Nodosilinea sp. E11: one gene and its partner. The protein of the gene in region 1 binds, or shares a complex with, the protein of each later gene. Links are inferred from orthologs where the notes say so. Each region holds a gene or a part of one and is shown on either strand. Other genes may lie near its edges. The genes, in order: RRF56_RS17770 and ureC.

Region 1 (3,006 bases):
GTACAACCCCTAACCTAATTTTTTATTTAGGGTAACCAGGGGTAGTCAGGCCACCCAAGGTTAGCTCAGATGGCCCAGGTCAAGGTCGCCAACAGCCTGCTGATCGAGCAGCCAGCGCAGGGTGCCCTGGGGGCGTATCAGGCGAGATGGGTAAGACTGATCATCGCCATCGGGAGCAAATACCTGGGCTAGGGCAGTTTGTTTGTCGGCTCCAGCCACTAAGAACATCACCCCTCGGCTGTGGTTGATCAAAGGTGCGGTAAAGGTAATACGGGGATCGCTGCCTTTGTAGCCGACGGTAATCAGGCGATCGCTCACGGCCAGCGCATCGGTGTGGGGAAATAGCGAAGCCGTGTGGCCATCGTCGCCCATACCCAGCAAAATCAGGTCAAACTCGGGTACCTGATCGGATGATGTGCCCTGGAGTCTGCCAAATATGGCTCTGACCATAGCTTCGTACTGGCTGGCCGAGGCGGCAGGATCACCCTCTAAGGTCGGAGTCAGCAAAATGTGATCGGGAGGAATCGGCACCTGGTCGAGCCAGGCGGCCTTGGCCATACCCGCGTTGCTGTCGGGGTGATCGACGGGCACGTAGCGTTCGTCACCCCAAAAGATATAGATTTTATCCCAGGGGAGGTCTTGCTTGGCCAGGCCCATGTATAGCGGCTTGGGGGTACTGCCCCCGGCAAGGGCGAGGGTGCAGTAGCCATGGTCTGCTACGGCGGCATGGATGGCCTCTACGGTGAGAGTTAAGGCCCGCTGCACGAGAGCAGGCTTGTCGGCCAAAATTTCAATCAGGGGCGCAGTCATAGGTAGATTCCACCGATCGGCGGTCCCAGAGAGGTGTGCTTATCAACTTTTCATAACGCACCCTACCTCAGTTCAGGCCCTAACCTCAGTGACTTAAGCTTTACTTTCTAAGCCATCGCCAACGCTTAGGCCCAGACTGTTCATTCTCTGGTTGACAAGCCGCCCAAAACCTTGAAAGCTTACGATTAGCTCTATCCTCTTCTCCCAACGGATCGCTTGGCCCATGCAACTCACTCCCCAGGAAAAAGACAAGCTGCTCATTTTCACGGCTGCCCTGGTAGCTGAGCGCCGTAAAGACCGGGGGCTAAAGCTCAACCATCCTGAAGCGGTAGCCTATATTTCGGCAGCAATTTTAGAGGGGGCACGGGATGGCCGCACTGTGGCTGACCTGATGAGCTACGGCACGACCCTGCTGGCCAGAGCCGATGTGATGGATGGGGTAGCGGAGATGATCCACGAGGTGCAGGTGGAGGCAACTTTTCCCGATGGCACTAAGCTGGTTACTGTTCATGAACCCATTCGGTAGGGGAATGCATTGCTGTGTCGGCCTCTAGCTCTCAGGATATTTCTTTCGATGCGACCAGTCTAGATGCCGTGCTGGGGGCACTGGTGACCCAGCTGGATGCCTATGTGTTTCCGGAAGTGGCCGAAAAAATTCAGGCTGACATTGAGCAGCGGCGGGAAACCGGCGGCTATGGCGAGATTACGGGCGGGCAGCAGTTGGCCGATACGCTGACGGCCCAGCTACAGCAGATGAGCGGCGATCGCAACCTGCGTCTGCACTTTAGCCCCGTCCCTCTACCCCACATTGAGCCTGATGCGATTCCTAGCGCTGAGGAACTAGAGCGCCAGAGCCAGGCTAGCCGCCGCCGCAATTTTGACATTAACCGGGTGGAGCGCCTGCCGGGAAACGTAGGCTACATCCAGCTGTTTAGCTTTGAGCCGCCGGAGTTTGCCGGCGACGCCCTGGCGGCAGCTATGACCCTGGTAGCCCACACCGACGCCCTGATCTTTGACCTGCGCTACAACCAGGGCGGCTCTCCGGCCACGGTGGCGCTGCTGTGCAGCTACCTGTTGCCCGCCCATCCGCCGACTCACCTCAACGACTTGTACTGGAGCGAGACTGACGAAACCCACCAGTGGTGGACGGTGCCCTACGTACCGGGGCAGCGCTACCTCGACAAGCCGGTGTTTGCCCTCACCAGCCCCGAGACCTTTTCGGCGGCGGAGGAGTTTGCCTACAACCTGCAAGTGCTGAAGCGCGGGGCCGTAGTCGGCGAAACCACGCGGGGCGGGGCCAACCCTGGACGGGGCTTTCGTCTGCACGATCACTTTTGGGTGTTTATGCCCACGGGCCAGGCAATCAACCCCGTCACCGGCAAAAACTGGGATGGGACGGGGGTGATTCCTACCGTTAAAGTACCGGCGGAAACCGCCCTCGATACGGCCCACTTGATGGCCATTAACCACCTGCTGGAAACTGGGGCCGAGGGCGTAGCCCGCCGCGAACTGGAGGAAACCTTGCCCAGGGTGGAGCGATCGCTCCAGCGGGCGCGTCAAGATTTAATTGCCAACCTAGGAGGCCCCAAATGATTCCTGGAGAACTGCTGCCCGCCGAGGGCGAAATTGAGCTGAATGCGGGTAAAGAGACGGTGACCCTGGCGGTGGCTAACACAGGCGATCGCCCGATCCAAGTGGGTTCCCACTTTCACTTTTTTGAGGTGAATGCGGCCCTGAGCTTTGAGCGCGATCGGGCGCGGGGCATGCGGCTCGATATCCCCGCTGGGACGGCGGTGCGGTTTGAGCCGGGCGATGAGCGCGATGTGACACTGGTGCCCTTGGCTGGGGAGCGGCGGGTCTACGGCTTCAATGCCCAGGTCGAAGGGGCGCTGTAGTTTTCCAGGCCTACCCTCCGCCTGCTGGTCATCGGCCTTGACTGTATGGCCCCGGGTTTGGTGTTTGACCAGGGGCGGCCAGACTTGCCCAACCTCTCTCGACTGATGGCAGGCGGCAGCTACGGCAGGCTAGAGAGCAGCATTCCCGCCATCACCGTGCCCGCCTGGAGCTGCATGATGACCTTTGACGATTTGGCCTGGCGATCGGTAGGCAGCGTGGGCACAGGCGGCCTCTACACTATCGAAAACGACACCGGCCCCGATGACGCCAACCACGCACCGTTGGGACTCATGATTTTCT
Region 2 (3,250 bases), 570 kb from region 1 along the record:
GAGGAGCTGCGAACTCCTCAAATCCCCTAAGTCATCCCAACTTAGGCTAGGTAAGCTGGCGATAACCTGGATTCATTCTAGGATCTAGCGTCTTTTTTACCTTCACATTGGGACAAAGCTAGACCATTCCTCGTTTTCCTTACCGAAAACGGAGATACCCGTAATGTTTAACCCAACCGCCGGGGAGCCCAACCTCCCCACCAGCTTTCGGCTGCCCACCTACCAGCCCGACAAGCTCTGCCACATTCTGCTCGGCGACTACGCCGCCCTGGTCGAAGCCATCAACCGCATGGAAGTGCTTCGCTATTGCGACAGAGTCGGCTGGATCGATCCCATCCCCACCGGGCGCAGCGGCGAGTACATCAGCGTCATGACCCGCCGCATTACGCCACCAGAGATCTAGCCCATCCCCTCTAAGGAGGGGTGCCCGTAGGGCGGGGTGGGTTAATCCAGGCCGCAGGCAATTTCCCTACCGCCAAAGCGCCCGCAGACCCAACCCTGCCCCTCCGAGGAGGGGATTTTGATGTGCCATCCCCTCCTCGGAGGGGTGCCCAGAGGGCGGGGTGGGTCTGCTTCACAGTTGCGATCGCCCTCGGTAGCCCAATTGACCAAATCGGGGAGATCCCGCATTCTAGAGTGGTTCTAGCTAGATCTGCCCCATCTCTGAGGAGTCCCCATGAGCTATCGCATGGATCGCCGTGCCTACGCCGAAACCTTTGGCCCGACGGTGGGCGATCGCATTCGCCTAGCCGACACCGAGCTAATTATTGAAGTCGAGCAAGACTTCACCACCTATGGGGACGAGGTCAAATTTGGCGGCGGCAAAGTCATCCGCGACGGCATGGGTCAGTCGCCGATCGGGCGCGAGGCGGGCGCGGTAGACCTGGTGATCACCAACGCTCTGATTCTCGACTGGTGGGGCATTGTCAAAGCCGACATTGGCATCAAAGATGGCAGAATTGCCAAGATTGGCAAAGCGGGCAACCCCTACATTCAAGACAATGTCGACATCATCATTGGCCCCGGCACCGAGGTAGTGGCTGGGGAAGGCATGATCGTCACCGCCGGGGGCATTGACACCCACATTCACTTCATTTGCCCCCAGCAGATCGACACGGCGATCGCCTCCGGCATTACCACCATGATTGGCGGCGGCACCGGCCCGGCCACCGGCACCAACGCCACCACTTGCACTCCCGGCGCTTGGTACATGGCCCGAATGCTGCAATCTGCCGAGGCTTTCCCCATGAATCTCGGGTTCCTCGGCAAGGGCAACAGCGCCCAGCCAGAAGCCCTGGTGGAGCAGATCAGAGCTGGAGCCATCGGCCTCAAACTCCACGAAGACTGGGGCACCACCCCCGCCACCATCGACACCTGCCTGGGCGTCGCCGACGAGTACGACGTGCAGGTCGCCATCCACACCGACACCCTCAACGAGGCGGGCTTTGTCGAAGACACGATCGCCGCCTTTAAAAACCGGGTAATTCACACCTACCACACCGAAGGGGCCGGGGGCGGCCACGCGCCCGACATTATTAAGGTGTGCGGCGAGGCCAATGTGCTGCCGTCTTCGACGAACCCCACCCGCCCCTACACCCGCAACACCCTCGACGAACACCTCGACATGCTGATGGTCTGCCACCACCTCAGCCCCAGCATTCCCGAAGACATTGCCTTTGCCGAGTCGCGCATTCGCCGCGAAACCATCGCCGCCGAAGACATTCTCCACGACCTGGGGGCCTTCAGCATGATCGCTAGCGATTCCCAGGCCATGGGCCGAGTGGGCGAAGTGGTGATTCGCACCTGGCAGACCGCCCACAAGATGAAGGTGCAGCGGGGGCCACTGGCCGAAGACAGCGATCGCAACGACAACCACCGGGCCAAGCGCTACGTGGCCAAGTACACCATCAACCCTGCCATTACCCACGGTATTGCCGACCATGTCGGCTCGATCGAGGCGGGTAAGCTGGCGGATATTTGTCTCTGGAAGCCCGCCTTCTTTGGGGTGAAGCCCGAAATTGTGATCAAAGGCGGCGCGATCGCCTGGGCGCAGATGGGCGACCCCAACGCCAGCATTCCGACGCCGCAGCCGGTGCACATGCGGCCCATGTTTGGTAGTTATGGAGGTGCGATCGCCGCCACATCTCTCAGCTTTATCTCTAAAGCGGCGATGGAGTTAGGAATTCCAGCTCAGATTGGTCTCACCAAAGCCACCGCCGCCGTTGCCCACTGCCGCGATTTGAGTAAGGCCGACATGAAGCTTAACGACTACCAACCCCATATGGAAGTCAACTCAGAAACCTACGAAGTGCGGGCCGATGGCGAACTGCTCACCTGTGAACCCGCTGAGGTGTTACCTATGGCCCAGCGGTATTTTCTGTTTTAACGGGGCATTTCTGGTCAGCAATTGTCTTCTCAGTCAAACGTCAACTCTCGAAACGGTAAAAGTTTCGTGGCTATCATAAAGTTGTTGAAATCGTCATTAACCAATGGCAGATTTGCAACTGACCCCATTAGAATAGAGTAAAGCGGAGACGAAAGTTTCCGTTCACTCCTCACACCACACTCCGCCCAGGCCTTTGGTCTGGGCGGTTTCTTATGGGGGCTAAGGTTAAAAAACCTCCCTCATTGTGCCAATACTGGCTAGTTTATGTAAGTTAACGGTCAGATGTTGCCCGACCCCTTAAATAGCCGGGGGGTGGCTATGGTAAGATTGCGTGTGGTTAACAACGGCAAGGAACACTAGGCATGGCAGCCGCTCAGGTAACAGACTCTACATTCAAGCAAGAAGTTCTCGAAAGCACCGTCCCCGTTTTGGTTGACTTTTGGGCCCCCTGGTGTGGGCCTTGCCGCATGGTGGCTCCGGTGGTCGAAGAAATTGCTGAGCAGTACGACGGCCAGATAAAAGTTGTTAAAGTTAACACTGACGAAAATCCCAGCATTGCCAGCCAGTACGGCATTCGCAGCATTCCCACCCTAATGATCTTCAAAGAAGGGCAGCGGGTTGATATGGTCGTGGGTGCAGTGCCCAAAACCACCCTTGCCAACACCCTCGAAAAGTATCTCTAGCTCCATTAGAGGCAGAGATTGGTCTCCATCCTGCCGTCGAAAGGGTCTAGGCTGAGCCGACAGAGCAGAGTTTCTTAAGGAGATTTCTAGAAAAGAAGCTCCCCGCTGTATTTGGCGACTGTAGCCACCGTAGGGTGGGCACTGCCCACCCTTAGGGAGAAAGTTTTCCAGAAGTCGCCTA

The links.
Region 2: the proteins of RRF56_RS17770 (region 1) and ureC are in contact, whole or in part, in a crystal structure (PDB 4CEU), measured with the Sporosarcina pasteurii proteins. The link is inferred for Nodosilinea sp. E11 from one-to-one orthologs. Residues at the interface, in WP_115362093.1 of Sporosarcina pasteurii: Ala6, Glu9, Lys10, Ile13, Ala16, Leu19, Arg23, Asn31, Tyr32, Pro33, Glu34, Val36, Thr40, Met44, Met70, Glu71, Val73, Met76, Asp78, Gln81, Ala82, Glu83, Leu92; in WP_115362090.1 of Sporosarcina pasteurii: Lys441, Phe442, Asp463, Pro464, Ser465, Ala466, Ser467, Ile468, Thr470, Pro471, Gln472, Pro473, Met475, Arg477, Gln565, Arg566, Tyr567, Phe568, Leu569, Phe570.

What each region holds. Positions count from the first base shown.
Region 1 is NZ_CP136520.1:3,512,658-3,515,663, reverse strand. The notes cover bases 1-2,684. They hold RRF56_RS17770 (urease subunit gamma), read left to right. Parts: upstream 1-1,033; coding sequence 1,034-1,336; downstream 1,337-2,684. Other genes in these bases: RRF56_RS17760 (urease subunit beta), read left to right, coding at 2,400-2,684; RRF56_RS17765 (S41 family peptidase), read left to right, coding at 1,351-2,403; pgl (6-phosphogluconolactonase), read right to left, coding at 61-810. In the rest of the region: more of RRF56_RS17760, read left to right, coding at 2,685-2,705; RRF56_RS17755 (alkaline phosphatase family protein), read left to right, coding at 2,727-3,006.
Region 2 is NZ_CP136520.1:4,081,860-4,085,109, forward strand. What follows is about bases 104-3,031. They hold ureC (urease subunit alpha), read left to right. Parts: upstream 104-676; coding sequence 677-2,386; downstream 2,387-3,031. Other genes in these bases: RRF56_RS20240 (hypothetical protein), read left to right, coding at 164-403; trxA (thioredoxin), read left to right, coding at 2,749-3,031. Also shown: more of trxA, read left to right, coding at 3,032-3,069.